Regions from separate parts of the Shewanella sp. MF05960 genome, predicted to be linked through region 1. Evidence: predicted binding sites of a transcription regulator. Region 1 holds the regulator's gene; each other region holds the start of a gene.
What was found. The regulator sigma-54, encoded in region 1, starts transcription at its own class of promoters, with help from an activator protein. The targets are predictions, from matches to a motif close to GTTGGCACGNNNNTNGNNT.
Positions count from the first base shown of each region.

Region 2: ACROAE_RS01960 (YggN family protein) is a predicted target of sigma-54. The motif match lies at 2,421-2,439, and genes of this name have one in related genera.
Region 3: flgA (flagellar basal body P-ring formation chaperone FlgA) is a predicted target of sigma-54. The motif match lies at 2,929-2,947, and genes of this name have one in related genera.

Region 1 is NZ_JBOZPS010000004.1:191,655-198,515, forward strand. Features, by position in the region: gene ACROAE_RS05695 (calcium/sodium antiporter) at 1-808, shown strand, start outside; gene ACROAE_RS05700 (KpsF/GutQ family sugar-phosphate isomerase) at 853-1,830, shown strand; gene kdsC (3-deoxy-manno-octulosonate-8-phosphatase KdsC) at 1,833-2,396, shown strand; gene lptC (LPS export ABC transporter periplasmic protein LptC) at 2,393-2,953, shown strand; gene lptA (lipopolysaccharide transport periplasmic protein LptA) at 2,940-3,521, shown strand; gene lptB (LPS export ABC transporter ATP-binding protein) at 3,518-4,249, shown strand; gene ACROAE_RS05725 (RNA polymerase factor sigma-54) at 4,658-6,142, shown strand; gene hpf (ribosome hibernation promoting factor) at 6,167-6,454, shown strand; gene ptsN (PTS IIA-like nitrogen regulatory protein PtsN) at 6,457-6,861, shown strand, end outside.
Region 2 is NZ_JBOZPS010000002.1:57,383-64,243, reverse strand. Features, by position in the region: gene mutY (A/G-specific adenine glycosylase) at 1-40, opposite strand, end outside; gene trmB (tRNA (guanosine(46)-N7)-methyltransferase TrmB) at 283-999, shown strand; gene ACROAE_RS01970 (50S ribosome-binding protein YggL) at 1,023-1,349, shown strand; gene glsB (glutaminase B) at 1,356-2,270, shown strand; gene ACROAE_RS01960 (YggN family protein) at 2,497-3,309, shown strand; gene ACROAE_RS01955 (LysR family transcriptional regulator) at 3,736-4,677, shown strand; gene ACROAE_RS01950 (DUF885 domain-containing protein) at 5,203-6,861, opposite strand, start outside.
Region 3 is NZ_JBOZPS010000017.1:199-7,059, reverse strand. Features, by position in the region: gene flgC (flagellar basal body rod protein FlgC) at 1-299, opposite strand, end outside; gene flgB (flagellar basal body rod protein FlgB) at 302-700, opposite strand; gene ACROAE_RS15820 (CheR family methyltransferase) at 837-1,670, opposite strand; gene ACROAE_RS15815 (chemotaxis protein CheV) at 1,735-2,655, opposite strand; gene flgA (flagellar basal body P-ring formation chaperone FlgA) at 3,115-3,822, shown strand; gene flgM (flagellar biosynthesis anti-sigma factor FlgM) at 3,896-4,225, shown strand; gene ACROAE_RS15800 (flagella synthesis protein FlgN) at 4,321-4,746, shown strand; gene ACROAE_RS15795 (chalcone isomerase family protein) at 4,893-5,465, opposite strand; gene ACROAE_RS15790 (DUF2947 domain-containing protein) at 5,605-6,084, opposite strand; partial or broken gene ACROAE_RS15785 (IS21 family transposase) at 6,446-6,754, opposite strand.

The sequences.
Region 1 (6,861 bases):
GGAAATGTTCGTGGCTGCAACAGCCTCAATGGACGGCATGCGTGATACCGCTGTCGGTAACGTTTTGGGCTCAAACATTGCCAACATTACCTTAATTTTAGGATTAACCGCATTACTGGGCGCGATTAGCGTCGGTTCCAAAACACTTAAACGTGAAATCCCATTAATGTTAGCCGCCACCGTCTTTGCCGGTTACACCTTACATGATGGCTTGTTAACTCGTGCAGAAGGCATCATGCTCACGATATTATTTTTTGCATTAATGGGCTATTTCATTTGGCAAGCCACTCACAATAAAACCCCAGATGCTTTAGATGACGATATCGAATCTGAGATCCCTAAAAACGTCCCCACCTTTCGTGCTATCATTTGGCTTATAGTTGGTATTATATTACTCCCACTATCAGCCGGTTGGATGGTAGATGGTGCAGTCGGGATTGCCAAATTTTATGGGCTCTCTGATTTGGTCATTGGCTTAACCATTATTGCTGTGGGGACCAGTTTGCCAGAACTTGCCGCCTGTATTGCTGGGGTATTAAAAAAAGAAGATGATTTAGCAATAGGCAATATCGTTGGATCTAACTTATTTAATATATTAGCGGTACTCGCGATACCAGGGCTTATCGCCCCTGGGGTGATAGATGCACAAGCCAGTGGGAGAGATTTCTACATGGTATTAGGCACAAGCGCAGCGTTAGCCGTTTTAGTCTTATCCAGTGGCGCCAAAAAACAACTGACTCGTTGGCATGGCGTCCTATTATTAATCACCTTTATTGCGTACCAAATTGTTGTATTTCAATCCCATTAAGTTGGAGCATAAAGGTTAGGTATTAAGCCAAAAGAGAGACAAGCATGGTAGATCAAACTCAGTTTCGCCAATGGGGCCGCAAAGTCATCGATATTGAAAAAGCGGCATTAGATAATTTATATCAATATGTTGACTCGGTAGAGTTTGGCCAGGCTTGCGAACTCATTATGCAATGCAAGGGCAAAGTTATTGTCATGGGCATGGGTAAATCAGGCCATATTGGTAATAAAATATCGGCGACATTTGCCAGCACAGGCACACCAGCCTTTTTTGTACACCCTGGCGAAGCAAGTCATGGCGATTTAGGCGCATTAGACAGAAATGACATCGTATTGGCCATCTCAAACTCTGGTGAATCAAGCGAAATCCTGACCTTATTGCCTGTAATTCAACGCATGGGCGTTCCGGTCATCGCGATTACTGGTAAACCAGAATCCAATATGGCAAGGCTCTCAAAAATCCATCTTTGTATTCAAGTCCAAGAAGAAGCATGCCCACTTGGATTAGCGCCAACGTCAAGTACCACCGCGACCTTGGCGATGGGTGATGCACTCGCCATTGCATTACTGCAAGCAAAAGGATTTACTCGAGATGATTTTGCCCTATCGCATCCGGGTGGTTCATTAGGCCGTAAATTATTATTAAAAGTTGAAGATGTGATGCATCAGGGTGAAAGCTTACCGAGCGTCAGCGATGACATCTGCATTACTGAAGCACTGTACGAAATATCGAAAAAAGGCCTTGGCATGACCGCCATAGTCGATAAAACGAACACCCTAGTCGGTATTTTTACTGATGGTGATTTGCGCCGCATTATCGATGCCGAAGTTAACTTACGCACCACACCTATTTCGCAGGTAATGACCAAAAATTGTGTCACTAGCCCTAGCGGTATTTTAGCGGCACAAGCACTGCAAATCATGGAAGAACGAAATATTAACGGACTGATTGTCGTTAACCCACAACATCAACCGATCGGCGCGCTAAATATGCTCGATATGGTTAAAGCAGGAGTTATTTAACCATGTCAGACACAACCACTCACTCAGGTTTTTACGGACCAATCAGCGATGATATTTGGCAACGTGCTAAAAAAATCAAATTGTTAATATGCGATGTTGATGGCGTGTTTTCTGACGGCCGAATTTACCTTAGTAATGCCGGCGAAGAGTTAAAAGCTTTCCACACTCGCGATGGTTATGGCGTGCGATCTGCCCTCACTAGCGGCATTCATGTCGCCGTGATAACAGGCCGTAAATCTAAAATTGTTGAAACCCGTATGACTGCACTGGGGGTTAAACACATTTATCAAGGCATCGATAATAAGTTTGAACCATTTGAAGCGTTATTGTCTTTATATAATGTCACCCCAGACGAAGTGGCTTACATTGGTGATGACATGGTCGATTTACCTGTGATGAAAGCCGCGGGTCTTGCGGTTTGTGTGGCCGACGGTCACCCATTTGTTAAACAACATTGCCATATGACGACGAGTCTCAATGGTGGCCATGGTGCATTGCGTGAACTCACAGATTTACTATTATTAAGCCAAGACAAATTCACCAGTGCCCACGGTATGAGTATATGAACAGAGTTACCATCGCGATAGCGGCATTTTTCGGCCTTGCCCTTGTGTTGTATTGGCAAACGCAAGTAAAACGCAGTGAAATGGATGCCGTAAAAGTGATAGGTATTGAGCGTCCGGACTTTGTCGCCAACGACTTACGCACAACCGAATACAATGAACAAGGTTTGATTGCCAGTAAAGTCACCGCGAAGCATATGGAGCATTATGCTTCCAGCGATATCACCCACTTTACTGATCCCGTTTATTTAATTTACCCAGAAAATGGTAAAGCACAGTGGCAACTCAGTGCTGACAAAGGACAATTAAATAAACAGAGCAATAAAGTCAGCTTAGAAAATAATGTTATTATCGATGCAATTGATATTGAAGAACCGTTACAGTCAGTGACCACACAAGCAGTCACCCTAGATTTAACGACCATGATAGGCAGCTCACAAGAGATGGTGTATATCAAAGGTAAAGGGTTTATGATCCAAGGCTTAGGCCTACATGCTGACTTGAATACGCAAAAATTATCGCTACTAAGCAAAGTAGAAGGAACATATGAGTCACAATAATCGACATCCTCGCGCCAATGCCGCATTACTATTAAGTGGCTTACTTTGCATGCTGAGCATTCCAGCAATGGCAAAACAAGGTGATCTCAAACAAGAATTGAAAATTGCTGCAGTGAGCCAATCTGCCGACATTAAAAACAATCAAATTGTCTTTAATGGCCCCGTGACTATTGTGCAAGGCACGATTAATATTAATGCCGACGAATTACGCGCATTTACCCCCAAAAACGGCGTATCAAAACGCTTAATCGCGACGGGCAAACCCGCGACATTTTCTCAAGAACTCGACGACGGTAACATCGGTACCGCCAGTGCCAACGAAATCAGTTACGATCTCGCCACAACAACTCTGACGTTAACCGGTAATGCCAAGCTAGACCAAGCAGGCAGCCAAGTCACGGGCAACCTAATTAAATACAACATTAAAGCCCAAGAGTTAATTGCTGAGAGTACCGGTAAAGGCCAAGATCGCGTCATCACGATTATTCAACCAGAAAATTTCCAAGACGAGTCAGCGCCAAAACAAAAGCTGCCTGAGATCCCTGTCAACAAGCAGATAAAACCATGAGCCAAATTACCTTAACAGCTGAAAACCTAGCCAAAAGCTATAAAGCGCGTCAAGTCGTAAAAGACGTCAGCTTAACTGTAAAAACGGGGCAAATTGTCGGTTTACTTGGCCCTAATGGTGCCGGTAAAACAACCACGTTTTACATGGTTGTAGGGTTAGTCAAAAGTGATAAAGGCCGTATATTAATTGATAATGACGACCTCACCGCTGACCCAATGCATCTTAGAGCCCGTAAAGGGATTGGTTATTTACCACAAGAAGCCAGTATTTTTCGAAAACTCACCGTGCACGACAATATCATGGCGGTGTTACAAACCCGCAAAGAACTCAGTAATGACGAACGTATTGAACAGCTCCAGCATTTACTGGAAGAGTTTCACATTACTCACATTCGCGACAGCCAAGGCATGTCATTGTCTGGCGGTGAACGCCGTCGAGTCGAAATTGCCCGAGCACTCGCTGCTAACCCTAAATTCATTTTGCTTGATGAACCTTTTGCGGGGGTTGATCCGATTTCGGTTATCGACATTAAAAAAATTATCCAGCAGCTAAAAAGTCGTGGATTAGGTGTACTGATCACTGACCATAATGTTCGCGAAACACTCGATGTATGTGAAAGAGCTTACATCGTAAGCCAAGGTAATTTAATTGCCGAAGGAACACCTGAAGAGATCTTGAGCAATCAACAAGTTCGAGCTGTGTACTTAGGTGAACAATTCAAGCTATAGTTAAGTTATATACCCAAACAACCTGAAGATACTCGATTTCAGCAAGAATTTACACGCGTTTAGGCAAGGCATTGATTGCGGTTAATGGTCGTTCCCTTTCCAAAATCAATAACACAGCATGAACGCGTGTAAAACTTGCCCCTTGGGAGTTTCACCGTGTTCCCACTACGTTGTTGCGTTAATTTATAAGGTGCCTACATTACCGCATTAACGCGCCTAGTATTGAAAACACGGTGAAGCTCTGAAACACGTATCTTCAAGTTGATTGGGTATACGCCTTTTAGCCTATCTAATTCATTCCATTGAACGATACCTAAATTGCGTGAAATGTCATTGACGTACGTGACACCCCATTACAGTTTTTCGAGATTGTTATTTTTATGGAAATCATCTAGGGATAAGCGGTAAATGAAAGCGTCACTCCAACTTAAAATGGGTCAGCATCTCACTATGACCCCTCAATTGCAGCAAGCCATCCGCTTGCTGCAATTATCTTCATTGGAGCTACAGCAAGAAATCCAACAGGCGCTGGACTCAAATCCATTGCTTGAAATAGAAGATGAATTTTCTCAAGCTAAAGATCCCTTAAAAGAAAGTCGCGATCAATCAGACACAGACTTCAGTGACAACAGTAATGTGAGTGTCGAAAAAGATACTTCAACCATCGACACCACAGAATCCATCAGTAAAGAAACTATGGACGACATGCCCATGGACACGACCTGGGATGAAGTCTATACCGCCTCACCGATGTCAGGGTCTGGTAGTGCCAGCATGCGTGACGATGATATGCCTTTTCAAGGGGAAACCACCGAAGGCTTATATGAACATTTAGAGTGGCAAAAAAACTTAACGCCATTTTCAGACACCGACCTTGCCATCGCAACAGCCATCATTGACGCAATAGATGAACGCGGCTATCTAACCCAAAGCACTGAAGAAATACTAGAAGCTATGGGCGATGAAAATGTTGAGCTTGATGAGGTTCAAGCGGTGTTAAAGCGAATTCAACATTTTGACCCCGTAGGTGTTGCTGCACGTGACCTTAGTGAATGTCTACTCATTCAACTGTCACAATATGCAGACTCAACTCCGCACATTGAAAATGCGCGAATGCTCATCAAAGATTATTTGGATTTAATCGCTGGGCGTGACTTTAGATTATTAATGCGTAAAACGCGTTTAAAAGAAGATGAGTTACGTGATGCCATTACCTTAATTCAATCTCTTAATCCGCGTCCTGGCTTATTGATCACTGCCGTCGATGACGAATACGTGATCCCTGATGTCACAGTATTTAAAAAGAATGGCCGTTGGGTTGTTGAACTCAATCCAGATAACATGCCTAAAATCGGTGTTAATCAGCAATATGCAGCAATGGCTCGCAGCAGTAAAAACCCATCTGATACTCAGTTTATACGAGGTCATTTGCAAGAAGCTAAATGGTTTATCAAAAGCATTGAAAGCCGTAACGATACCTTGTTAAAAGTAGCCAATTGCATTGTGCAATTCCAACAAGGTTTTTTCGAATATGGCGAAGAAGCCATGAAACCTATGGTATTAAATGACATTGCTGAAGCCGTAGAAATGCATGAATCGACCATTTCGCGCGTGACCACTCAAAAATACATGCACACCCCACGAGGGTTGTTTGAATTAAAATACTTTTTCTCTAGTCATGTCAGCACTGATGATGGCGGAGAGTGCTCATCGACAGCAATCCGTGCATTTATTAAAAAGTTGGTTGCTGCAGAAAACCAGAAAAAGCCGCTTAGCGACAGCAAAATGGCTCAACTACTGGCCGAACAGGGCATAAACGTTGCTCGTCGTACGATTGCAAAATACCGTGAGGCAATGATGATACCGCCCTCAAACCAACGTAAGAGTTTATAAATCACTCAACAATGGAGAAGTGTAATGCAGATCAATTTATCAGGGCATCATGTTGAAATAACCGAATCTTTACGTGAATACGTTCAGGAAAAGTTTTCAAAGCTTGAACGGCACTTCGATCAGATCAATAATGTTCACGTTGTACTCAACGTAGAAAAATTACAACAAAAAGCAGAAGCTAAAGTCAGCCTAAAGGGCGGAGAAATTTTTGCAATGTCAGAACATACAGACATGTATGCAGCAATAGACGCCCTGATAGATAAGCTCGATCGTCAGGTAATTAAACACAAAGAGAAGTATACAAAACACTAACGATGGAACTTTGTACCATCCTGCAGCCGGAATGCACCACCTGTGCCACACCGGGCAGTAAGAAAAAGGTACTGGAACTTATCAGCGATTTAGTCGCTGCCCAGTACCCGACCCTGTCTTCGCAAGAGGTGTTTGAAAGCCTTATCGCAAGAGAAAAAATGGGTAGCACAGGTATAGGTAATGGTATTGCAATACCTCATGGCCGATTAACGACAATCGATCACCCTATTGCGATCTTTGTAAAATGCGAAGAACCCATTTCGTTCGATGCCATCGATAAACAACCTGTCGATATCTTATTTGCATTATTAGTTCCTGCAGATCAGTGCCAACAACACTTAAGCACCTTATCTTCGATGGCCCAAAAACTCAGCGACAAACAAGTACTAAAACAGCTGCGTAAAATC
Region 2 (6,861 bases), on a different contig from region 1:
AAGCGATTATACGCTCAGCAAATGGGGTCACTTTTTTCATGGTCGCAGTGTATCCATAGCGATTTTATTACACAAGAGGCGGTTGAATTTTCGTGTTTATAGCATGATGAAAATCTCGATGATAATTTAGCGTAAACATGTGCGGCGACTTTAGGTATAATGCGCCACTGAATTTTTAAATTGATCAAATATCGATAGCAATGACGTAATGTTGATGTAATAGCAGTGGATAAAGTCTGCTTACTACACATTAATATTAAGTCTGTAAGCAATGAGGCAATAATGAGCGACGTTACCACAGCTGAGTTTAACGAAGACGGTAAGTACATTCGTAAAATCAGAAGTTTTGTTTTACGCGAAGGCCGTTTAACCAAAGGGCAATCTCAAGCTATTGAGGCACATTGGCCTACAATGGGTTTAGATTACACGCCACAACCACTGGATTTAACGCAAGTGTTTGGCCGTGAAGCAGATACCGTTCTTGAAATTGGTTTTGGTATGGGTGCGTCATTAGTGCAAATGGCTAGCGCTGCTCCTGAGCAAAATTTTATTGGTATTGAAGTGCACAAGCCTGGTATTGGCGCTTGTTTAGGTGATGCCGGTGACGCCAAAGTGACTAACCTTCGCGTGTATCATCATGATGCGATGGAAGTGTTAGAGCACAGTATTGCTGATGGTTCATTAGCGCGTTTACAGCTATTCTTTCCAGATCCTTGGCACAAAAAACGTCATCATAAGCGCCGTATAGTGCAATCTGAATTTGTTCAGTTAGTGCGTCGTAAGCTTAAAGTCGGTGGCGTATTTCATATGGCAACTGACTGGGAAAACTACAGCGAGCATATGTTAGAAGTAATGAATGCCGCTGAAGGTTATAAAAACCAATCGACTACTGGTACAGTGGTTGAGCGTCCTGATCATCGTCCGTTAACCAAGTTTGAAGCGCGCGGTCACCGTTTAGGTCATGGCGTTTGGGATATCATGTTTGAGCGTACCGCTTAATTCTAGCAACAGGAGAGTACATCATGGCGCAAAATCGTAGCCGACGTTTACGTAAAAAATTACGAGTCGATGAATTTCAAGAGTTCGGGTTTGACATTAATTGGATATTTGATGAGTCAGTATCAGAAGCCGACATTGATGCATTAGTCGATCAATTCATCAATGAAGTTATCGAACCTCGTCAATTAGGTTTCCACGGTGGTGGGCATAAAGAGTGGGAAGGCATTATTGCTACTCAAGCTATTGGTAAATGTACTGATGAAGACGTTGCTGCCGCGAAAGCATTTTGGCAAAGCAAACCAGTGTCAGGTATCGAAGTCAGTGACTTATACGATATTTGGTGGGGATAAACCAAATTGCTTGAGCAATTATTACTTCAAGAAGCGGTAGACAAAGTCAGGCCGTTATTGGGTAAAGGTAAAGTGGCAGGGTATATTCCTGCCCTTGCCAATGTAGACCCCAATAAAATAGGTATTGCCATTACGACTATCGATGGTACTACCATTGGGGCCGGTGATTACCTCGAACCATTTTCTATTCAAAGTATTTCCAAAGTCTTTAGCCTCACGCTCGCGTTAAATTTATACACAGAAGATGAAATCTGGAACCGTGTCGGTAAAGAGCCGTCAGGGCATTCATTTAACTCTTTAGTACAGGTGGAGTTAGAGCGAGGTAAACCGCGTAATCCATTTATTAATGCGGGTGCTTTGATCATCGCCGACTTACTGCAAGCGCGTTTAGGTGCACCAAAGCATCGTATGTTAGAAGTGGTCAGACAATTAAGCCAAAACCCGATTGTGAGCTACGATAAAGTGGTTGCAGATTCTGAATATCAGTTCAGTGCCCGTAATGCCTCTATTGCGTATTTGATGAAATCATTTGGTAATTTTGACGGTGATGTTGATACTGTCCTCAAAAGCTATTTTCATTATTGTTCGTTAAAAATGAACTGCGCAGATTTATCTCGGGCGATGTTTTATTTAGCTAATCGAGGCAAAACCTTAAACGGTGATAATTTAGTGTCACCAGTGCAAACTCGGCAGCTTAATGCATTACTGGCTACATCGGGCTTATATGATGGTGCCGGGGAGTTTGCTTATCGTGTAGGTATGCCAGGTAAAAGTGGTGTGGGTGGCGGCATCATTGCGGTAATACCGGGTGATATGTCTATCTGCGTTTGGTCTCCCGAGCTTGATATGAATGGCAACTCGCTTGCCGGCACGGCAATGCTCGAGCACATCAGTCAACAACTAGGCCGTTCTATTTTTTAATAGCCCACCGTTAAATTAATTATTATTGAGATTCGCAAAATAGACTATTTTTTGGTTTATTTTGCGAATACACTGCCGTCATTGAATGTTTACTTGCCTACCTGAATACATCTAAATCGTTTTATCTTCTATAAATTAGTGAGTTACGGAATTGGCACAACTTGTGCTTAGTAATCACTATATCCAGACCAATTACTCATATTCTTATACTAAAAGGGTTTTTATCATGACCAAACAAAAGTTAATTTGTAGTTTAGCAGTAAGTAGTTTGCTGTTTACAGCAGGAGCATGGACACCCGCTATGGCTAAAATGTCACTAAATGATGAAAAGTGTAATGTCACGTTAAACTACGATGTCACCGTGGAACCGACAACTTTACAGGTCAGTGATAATGGCAATGAAAAATACCGTGTTGAATTAGGCCAACTGTATGTTGATGGCAAAAAAGTGACCTTAGATGATAAGCAGCAAAAACTGTTAACCCAATACTCAGAAGAGTTATCGCGCCAAGTGCCTGATGTTATCGATTTAGTCGGTGACGTGGTTTCTATCGCTACTCAGGCCGTTAATATGGCGCTGACGCCTGTTTTTGGCGACGCCGCGGGTATGCAAATAGACAAACTCATGGTCGGTATTCAAAAGCGAGTCGATACCATGGCCTATCAGCAAGGTGATAAGTTTTACCTTGGCTCAACAGAAGCCTCAATAGAGAAAACCTTCAATAAAGAGTTTGAGCAAGAAATTGAACAAATGGTAACGAGTTCAATGGGATCGCTAATGATGACCCTGGGCAGTCAAATTATGTCATCAGAAGGTGGTACGTTTGAAGAGAAAATGAATGCATTTTCGCAAAAAATGGACAATGTAGGCACCGATATTGAGAAGCAACTTGAGTCACAGTCTCAAGGGCTTGAAGCGCGAGCGACAACCGTATGCGACAACTTTGCAGCGTTATTAGTGCTTGAAAGCCAAGCGCGAGAAGCCATTCCTGAACTTGCGCCATACACGTTAGCTAAACTCGGTGAAACCACCAAGTAAGTTGTTTTATTTAGTCAACCCGTCTCCCTGATATGACACCTGACTTCCCCTGTGCTCTTTTTCAAGACACAGGGGCTTTTTTTATGTGCCTAAAGCCCTCATCTGCCTGTCGTAGCTTAATTTCTTTGTTCTGATAAAAAAATTGTCAATTATAAATATAGAGCCATATAGTGTTTTTTTGTTATACTCACCCAAATTATAAGAAAAAATATACTCTACTTTAGATGCGGTTATGTTTAACGATGACAAAAATGAGTGTCGGATAACAGCTTTTGCGTGTTCTGCCATTTTTTTCAATCTAATTCGATAAATATGACTGAGTTGATGTGAATGTTTAACTCAAATGTGGCAGTTGACTTGCTTATATTTGGGATTCAACAAGCACCTGAATTTTATTAATGTCGTAACCAGTTTAAGGCGACTTCCATGTTAGAACTGTTAGAACCTATCGCAATTTTTACTCACGTTGCACGAGCAGGAAGTTTTAGTGCTGCAGCCAGACGTCTTGGCATTTCTAAATCTAAAGTCAGTACTCAAGTCGCAGATCTTGAACACAAACTTGGTGTACAACTTATTCAACGTACTACACGTAGCTTAAGCCTGACCGAAGCCGGTAATTTACTGTACCTTCAAGGTGAAGAATTACTTCGCGATGCTGAACAAGCTGTTTCAAGTGTGCATAACTTAAATGATGCCACTCGTGGCGTGTTGAAAGTAGGTATTTCACAATCATTTGGTACCATGCATATTATTCCAGCATTGCCAGAATTTATGGCTCGTCACCCAGAGCTTGAATTGCAAGTCAGTCTGCTTGACCATAAAGTGGATGTTGTCAGTGAAGGGTTAGATTTATTGTTAACAATGTCTGAGCAACTACCTTTAGGTATGGTTGCTAGACCGCTAATGAAATGTCAGTTTTTGCTTGTTGCATCACCAGGTTATATTGCTCAACATGGAAATATTAGCCGCCCTGAACAGTTGGTTGAACACAATTGCTTGGTGTATCAAGGTGAGTGGCACGAGCACAGCATGTGGCAATTTAAAAAGGGTGAAGATTACTGCGAAATCGGTGTTTCGGGTAACTTCCGTGTTGATAACGCTCCTGCACTTAAATCGGCAGCAGTAAGTGGTTTAGGGATTGTGTATCTTGCCAGTTACTTAATGGAAGATGAAATTGCTCAAGGTACTTTAGTGCCGTTATTACCAGATTGGCAATTAACGCATAATTTACCCTTGCAGGCGGTTTATCCACGTCGTAAGCATTTGGCACCTAAAGTCAGTTCATTTATCGATTTCATTAAAACGCACATCAGTAGCCCACCATATTGGGATGCTAAATTCGAACATTTATACAAACTTCGTAAGTAAAAGTGGAAACATTGTTCACTAAATAAAACAAAGCCGCATATTACCTTGCGGCTTTATTTTTATCTTATATTTATCATATGCTTAAGTTTTTCGTTGTTTAGTTGTTTAGCGAATAACTAATCAATGACTTACTGAACATCGGCATGTTTGTTATTGCACTCTGTTCTTATTTAAATACAATGGGAGGTAGTTGATTCAAAATGATTTGAATATGCGTTTTCTGAGAAATGACCCCTTTTCAGTTGAGGCTCAAATCGGCAACCAAGCGAGTTTTGAATCAGTGCTGACAATTGTTTGTTCCAAACTAAAACCATGTCAGCTTTGAAACCATCATCCTAGTTTTTTGGTTACCCCAGGCATTGATCTGGGGTTATTTTTTTGTGTTTTTTCTCCGTTTAATTCAATTCAGTTCAATTCAGTTCAATAAAAAATGCAGCAACCTTAGGTTGCTGCATTTTTGTTATCGTAAATCAATTTTTGCTATCGTAAATCAAGATATGGAAGCTTGTTTTACTGGCATAATTTTTATGCCGCTTTTATGTGCTTAATCCATTTGTTGACTTGTTCTTCGAGTACATCGAGCGGTAGTGGACCATTTCGTAACACTACATTATGAAACTCGCGGATATCAAATTTATCCCCAAGCTGTTTTTTCGCCTGTTCGCGTAAGGACAAAATTTTCAGCATACCCACTTTATAAGCGGTCGCTTGAGATGGCATAACAATATGACGCTCTACCATTTTTATCGCATCAGACTCAGCATTTGGCGTGTTTTCAACGTAGTAAGCAATCGCTTGTTCGCGGGTCCATTTTTTAGTGTGGATACCTGTATCAACCACTAGGCGACAGGCGCGCCATAACTCCATTGATAATCGGCCGAAGTCTGAATATGGATCAGCATATAAGCCCATTTCTTTAGGGAAATACTCAGAATATAATCCCCAACCTTCAACATAGGCTGTGTAGCCGTTAAATTTACGAAACTGAGGGATGCCTTGCAGCTCTTGTGCTTTGGCTATTTGCATGTGATGGCCAGGAATACCTTCATGGTAAGCCAATGCTTCCATTTGGTATTTAGGCATGGCATCCATTTTATATAAGTTGGCGTAGTAAGTGCCCGGGCGTGAACCGTCTGGTGCAGGTTGGTCATAGAACGCTTTGCCGGCAGACTTTTCACGAAATGATTCAACTTGTTTAACCAATAAAGCTGCTTTGGGTTTAACTTTAAAGACCTCGTCTAAACGAGATTCCATATTATCGATTAACGCTTTTGCTTCTGTTAAATAGGCTTGTTGGCCTGCTTTGGTATCTGGGTAATAAAACTGTTTGTCATCACGCATAAAAGTGAAAAACTCAGACAAAGTGCCAGAGAAATTGACTTTTTTCATGATGATACGCATTTCATTATGAATACGCTTCACTTCAGACAATCCAAGGTCGTGGATCTCATTGGCTGTCATATTAGTGGTGGTAGTGCGGGCAAGCGCATTATTAAAAAATGCTTCACCGTTTGGTAACTTCCAGGCACCATCACGATCATCCGCGCGCGCTTCTAGGGTTTTGGTGTAACGGATTAAATGTTCATATGCGGGCTTAACTTTGGTGAGTAAAGCGTGTTTCACTTCTGCTAATAGGGCTTGTTTTTTATCGTCACTGATATCGAGCTTAGCAATTTTACGGTTGGCATCAGCCCAAAGTGCATTATCTTTGCCAGTGTCGGTAAACGGCACGCCTGAAATAATATTCTCACTGTCAGCCATCACATAAGCAAACACAAACTTAGGCGCAATAATTTGTTTTTCTGCACGCAGTTCTAATGCAGCTTCTAGCTGAGCTAACAACGTTTCAGTGGCATTCAGACGGCTAATATAAGCCTTAGCATCGCTTTCATCTGTAATTTGATGTTGATTAATAAGAATGGCTGCCACCATCGAATGAGCACCATACATTTGGTTCATTGGGTAGGTATGGTAACGCCATTTATCGTCAGCAATGGCTTGCTCTAGGCGTGCATGTAATAACTCAAAACTCAGTGATGTTTGCTCATCGAGTTGTTTTACATCTAAAGCATTAAGTTGCGCAAGTTGCTTTTTAGCGCGCTCAAGGTCGGCATCTGCCGCAGCTTCTGACAAGTCATTCCATTTGTCGTAGTCTTTTTTGATGCCCAGGTAGGTTTGATTAAC
Region 3 (6,861 bases), on a different contig from region 1:
ACGTTTGGCTTGTAAATAAATCCGTCAGCATCAGAAAGTGGATGATCTGGCGAGTACTCTTTAATTAGCGGTTTATCACTTTCAACAATGCCCTTCACCGACACTCCAGGAGATTGATTTTGCTGATTGCTGGCTTTGGCCATTTCTGCTTCAAAAACTGGATGACGTGCACGATAGGTTTTATCGACACTGCTCGACACTGAGTCTGCATTGGCAATGTTACTGGCCGTGGTATTAAGCCTGACAGATTGCGCCGACATCCCTGAACCAGAAACATTAAAGATATTGAATAAACTCATGATTAATCACCTCGCAATGCTTTACGCATGCCACTAAATTTACTTTCAAGAAAACCCAGTGACATTTGATATTCGAGCGCATTTTGCATAAATGCAGATTGTTCTTTTTGCGTGTCGACTGTGTTGCCATCGCCGGTGTCGGGTTGAGTCGGCACACGGTATTGCACGTGTTGCTGTGTTAATGACGTTAAATCAAAGTGCTTTTCGGTGGTTTGACTCATGCTTAAGCCATTTTGATGAGAGCTCGCGGCTTTCATCGCAGAAGCAAAATCCACATCCCGCGCTTTGTAATGAGGAGTATTGGCATTGGCGATATTACTTGAAATCACTTCTGCTCTTTGAGAACGTACGCCCAACGAGTATTGGTGAACACCTAATGCATTATCGAAATTAATCGCCATAAAATTGCCTCCATCAGCTAACTGATAGAATTAAAGCAAGGGTTATGCCAACAATTTCAATAAAGGATGAATAAGTATTTTAAATGAACATGCCGACGAATGCCGGCATGATAAAGCTAGTAAGCTATTTATTTAACTAGGTTTTCTTTTGATAGTAAATACCAGGATTACAACGAACCATATTAAATTCTTCGGTTAAACCGGCAATAGATTCTGACGCACCTAAGAATAAAATCCCTTTAGGGTTAAGTGCGGCAGCAAATTGCCGCAAAATTTTAGCCTTTGCCTCTGGTGCAAAGTAAATCAGCACATTACGACAAAAGATAATGTCGTATTTACCTAATAAACTATAACTTTCAAGAAGATTATGAGCTCTAAAGTTAACCAGACGCTTCACATTGTCTTTCAGTTTCATGTTGCCCGACGGTAAAGCATCAAAAAACTGACGCTTACGTTCATCAGATAAACCACGCGCTAACGCTAAACTGTCGTATTCAGCATTTTTACAACGTTCAAGCATAGAAGGCGATAAATCCGTTGCCTGAATAGATGCTCCGCCAGGCAGTGCGCCAGGCTTACGTTGTTGGTATTCAAGTACCGTCATGGCGAGAGAATAGGGTTCTTGACCTGATGAGCAAGCAGCCGACCAAATCTTTAATGGACGACCTAACTTACTGTACTCAGGTAATAAGGTATTATGCAGTAACTCGAAAGGATAACGGTCACGAAACCATAAGGTTTCATTGGTTGTCATCGCGTCGATCACTTCAGCACGTAACTGGCGCTCAGTCGGTTTCATCGACTTTTTAACCACCTCTGATAATGAGGGTAAGTTATGCTTACCCATCAAAGGGGCCAAACGGCTACGCACTAAATATTGTTTATTCTCGCCTAACACAATACCGCTATGCTGTTCTAAAAACAGTCTAAATTGATTGTACTCTGCTTCAGCAAGTGATTTATCTGTCACATTAACATCCTAAAATAAGTAAGCTTATAGCGCTTAATAATTTACACGCTGTCATTATAGACAGTTATAAGCTCAAATGTTTGTTTACTGCGGCGGCCAATTCATCTGGGTTAAATTTCGCAATAAAATCGTTTGCGCCCACTTTTTGCACCATCGCCTGATTAAATACGCCACTGAGTGAAGTGTGTAGTACCACTTTGATATTCTTCAATTTTGGATCGTCACGAATTTCAGCCGTTAAGGTATAACCGTCCATTTCTGGCATTTCGATATCGGAAATAATTAACGGGATTTCGTGCGATACATCGTCCATTTCAGCCGCGATAGCTTTAAGTTTATTTAAAGCTTCTCGGCCATCTTTGGCAGTATCAATCTGTAGATTTAGCGATTCGAGTGAGCGAATAATTTGCTTGCGTGCCACGGCTGAGTCGTCAATCACCATAATGTGGTAATGCTGTTCTCTATCGATGGTTAGCGTTTCGTTCACTTCTTTACTGATCGCGGTTTTAACCGGAGAAATCTCATCAAGGATTTTCTCTACGTCTAAAATCTCAACCAACTCGCCTTCAATTTCGGTTACTGCCGTTAAATAAGAATAACGCCCTGCACCTTGTGGTGGTGGCATGATTGCAGCCCAGTTCATATTGATAATACGCTCAACGGAACTCACCAGGAATCCTTGCACACTGCGGTTGTATTCAGAAATGATAATGAAACAATTTTCAGTCGACGTGAGTGGACGGCCACCGGTTGCAGCACTTAAATCAATGACCGAAATGGTTGTACCACGAATGTGAGCGACACCTTTAACAAATCGATTTAATTTAGGTAATGTGGTTAATGGAGGACATTGCAGGACCTCTTTAACTTTAAACACGTTAATACCGAAGCGCTGACGACCATTAAGCCTAAACAGCAGTAATTCTAATCTGTTTTGCCCAACAAGTTGGGTACGTTTGTTTACTGAATCTAAAATGCTCGACATAGCGGGGCCTTGTAGTTAACTGTCACCCAAAAGGATACATTTGTTATTAAAATTATCGTAAAGCCTAATTCTTGATAATAAACTTAATTTGTTGATAAAGTTCAATTATCGATAGTAAAACCCGGTTCGCAGTACCCAGTTGCAATATCCACACTACCCGGTTGCAATAATGAATACGTTGTTGATAACACATTTTACTGGCAACGCACACCAGTTAACCATTGCCAGGTCGACTACACAATGAATACTTATCGCCACAACTTATCAACACAAATAGGCATACAACTTGCTTAGATTAATAAACTAGCCGATACGGTATTTTTTTGACGGAGGATAATGAACATGATTCGCCGCCATACCCATCGATTATTAGTCTATTCAATACGTCTACATTATCCGCGTATTAATCGTTTTTCAAAGTATAGGTGCATTCTGGCAAAACAAGCTAGTATCTTCATTATGAAAGTATTTTTTTTATGTTTTTTGTGCTTACTCTCGCTTTCTTTACCGGTATTTGCCAGTGAAGAAGCCACTGCTCCTTCATTATCGACCATTTATCAATTAGCTAAAGAGGCCGTAGAAAAAAAAATTGATGTAGAGTCAAACGCTAAGGTCGAAATTACCCCACAAAATTTAGAAGGAAGGCTGACACCGCCACGCTGCTATCCTCCAATATCGGTTGAGTTAGCCAGCGAACGAGATGTCACTCGAAATAACACCGTTAAAATAAGCTGTGAAACTCCAGATTACGACTACCCGTGGCAGATGTACTTGTCTGTAAGAGTTGATATTCAATATCCTGTTATTGTCGCGACTGAATTATTGTCACCCAATCAGATTCTTAATTCTGATGACTTAGCCATTATGTATGTAGACCAATATAGTTTGAAGGGACAATTCTTTTCAGATAAAGCGAGCCTACTCGGTTCGCGCGTAAAACGTCGAGTCGCTAAAGACTCACCGATCATTGGCAGTAATCTTTGTTTTGTCTGTAAAGGAGACATGGTCTCTATATATGCTAAGACACAGAGTATCGAAATTAAAACCTTGGGTGAAGCATTGCGTGACGGCAATATTGGAGAAGCTATTAAGGTCAAAAATAGCAAAAGTAACAAACGACTAGAAGCTGTAGTGATTGGTGTTGGTGAAGTTGAAGTTAGGATGTAAAATAGATTAAAGTTTTTTCCACGAGCGCCGATAGCCTGTATGGAAAACCTAATACATTACGCTGGAGCCTCACATGGCAATTGATATTAAGCACAATACTGCGACCAATACACAGATGCGCACAGCACGTGACACGCAGTCTACTTCACAAACAAACACTGCTGCGCCACAAAAATCGGCTGCACCCGTTAAAAGTGATTCGGTAAGCATTACTTCGCAAGCGCAACAGCTGCAAAGTGCTCAAGGCAAAATGGCTGCATTACCTGAAGTGGATCAAAAAAAGGTCGCTGAAATTAAACTGGCTATCTCAGAAGGTCGTTATAAAGTCGACCCAGAAAAATTAGCTGCGAATATCGCTAGTTTTGAAGCTGAACTGAGCGGCCTATCGTTCGATAAAGAGTAGCCTAGTCCGTTACTCTTTATTGTATTTTAACCTTTGTTATCGGTGCACTTTTGCATCATAGGAAAGTGTTGACTACGTAAACCAAAGAGTAATATATGACCGATATAACTGTGCTACTTGATGCTCAACATCAAACTCTCACTCTGCTTAAACAGCTCATTACTGAAGAAAAAGACGCATTACTCAAGCAAGATGCTGACAAACTGTTAGCGCTCGCTAAAGATAAATTGCAGCGCATGAGCTTACTCAAGGCAACGGATGAAAAGTTAGCTGCCCACCCAGAGGCGGAAAAGCTGACCTCTGTACCTGAACTTGCCCAAAAAGTTGAATCGGCCAAAGCTATCCTTGCCGAGTGCAAACACATCAACACGCAAAACTCTAGCTTAATAGAGCATAATATTGCCACGATAAATCGTTTAGCCCAGGCGCTACAAGTGAGCCGTAATGCCACTAGCCTCACCTATAACGATAAAGGCAAAACCTCGACAATTTCGAGCTTAGGTAATGATTTTACTGCCTAGGACTAGGACGCTTCGCTGCTAGAGACGCTTCGCTGCTAGAAACTATTAAATCTGATCTAGCACCTAGCAGGACGCAGTCCGACCTAGTATCTAGCAGGACAAAGTCCGTCCTATCAGCGCAGCGACCCTAGCACCTAGTAGAGAATTTACTGCGCTAACATATCCTGCTTTAAACTGTCTTGCGCTGGATTATCACCCAACCAAATCTTTAATAACGCCTGACGAAATGCCTCTCCTGCAATGTTACCTTGAACATGGCCATTTTTAATACTGGTCACGCCCTTGCCTTTTTGAGTCACAAAAGTAAATTGATCGCCCTCAACAATTTCATCGGCAAACAATTGAGTAAATTGTTGAATATCCGTTTTAATCGAACCAATATTGTTATCGGTTGCCGCATCAAAGCCTTCTTCAATCGCATTGCGCATTTTATCTGAGGTGATCATCCCAGAGGTAATGGTTAATTGAATCACCGCAATCGGTTGCTCAAGCACGCTATCTAATTGGTTTACTGTTGCAGGCAAATATAAATTGCCGACATATAAGTCCATAAAAAACTTACTGCGCACGCCTGCACCATTCAGCACTAAGGTTTGATCTGCAAACATCGCTTGATCCGCAACATTCACATCAGCAACCATTTTTGCCTGTACTGCAGTTGGTGCTAACGTTGGCAATAACACCGAAAAAGCCAAACCGATTAACGCATAAAGTTTCATGTCATCTCTTTTAAATAATCTGTTATTCATAAAAGTGGTTATCATCTGTTTTAGTAGAGTCTATTAATCTCGAGTAGACACATAAGCTCTACATACAAATGATTTCAACACCAGGTTGTCATTCATAGAATATGTAGCTCTAACCTCTAACACCTAATTTATATTGACCATTTTGCTCAAACATCAATGCTTGTTTGTGTTTTTGCGCCATTAAAATTGGACCATCATCAAAAAATAAAAAGCATTTCCAGTTACGAACAAACACATCCCAACGGGTTTCTAACACTTGATATTTTTCATAACAGAAATAAATCACAGTATCATCTGGCCATTTAATGTGTTCTAAAATAGCTTCAGGCAATGCATTATCATGAGAATCCCACGCCGACTGCCAATGCTCAGTCGCACTCCAAGCATCCTGCTTTGCTGGCCAATCACCTTTTTCGAATAGTTCCGCACGGCTGCTTTTATTGCTTATCCACTTATTCCATACTTCCATGGCACTTTTATCAGCCAATGGCTTGATCAACGCCTTGTCATCGTCTGACACCGGCAAATCTTTATGGTTAAAAATCCACTTACGCTTATAAAGTTCAAACGGAATATATGAGTGTGACAAACAACTGCTCCTGGCAACATAAAATGAGGCGCAATTATAGCGTTAAAACAAGGTAAACTGCGATAGAGTACAGCAGAAAATAAAGACAAAGATTTAAATGGTCATTACCCAGTAAACGAGGCGGGCGGCAATCACAAAAATCAAGATAAACAAAGTAGAAAAGCATTAAAGTATATATGCATTGCATTTCAGATCATGTTATTGAAAATGCAGGTAAAAGCAGCTTTGGGCATCACAACACGCAGAGCTTCGCGACACTAAAAAAGGCCTACACGTTCAAAAAGAGCGCGATTTAGAACGAACCATCGAAAGCAGGAACGTTATGCGTAGTGGCAACATTCAAACCATTAGTTAGACCTGATAACAATATCATGGTTTTAGGGCGTAGATCTTGCTGAGCTAATGACCAATCTGGAAGTAAAAATTCTTTTCATCGAGGATTTATTTTTAAAAACGCTTTTTGCAGAGACGAACATCCCACTGGTCGTCAAGTGGCCAACGAGTAATGCCTCGTTTGGCTGATTTACAGGCATAACGTGATACGATTGAGGGGGAACAGACAAGCTATTAACTATCTTACGATGGCGAGTTTTCAGCCATATTTTAATCTTGAAACCTCTTTAAGTTTACGCATAGAAATAGGTGGCGTGCCATGGTTATTCTTAATCATCAAAAAAGAAATGAATCAGGGTGATAAAACACCTACTGGCTGGGCGAAAAGTATAAAAATAGAACTATACCATTTTGGCCGAACAGTAATCTGTATCGATGGTATTG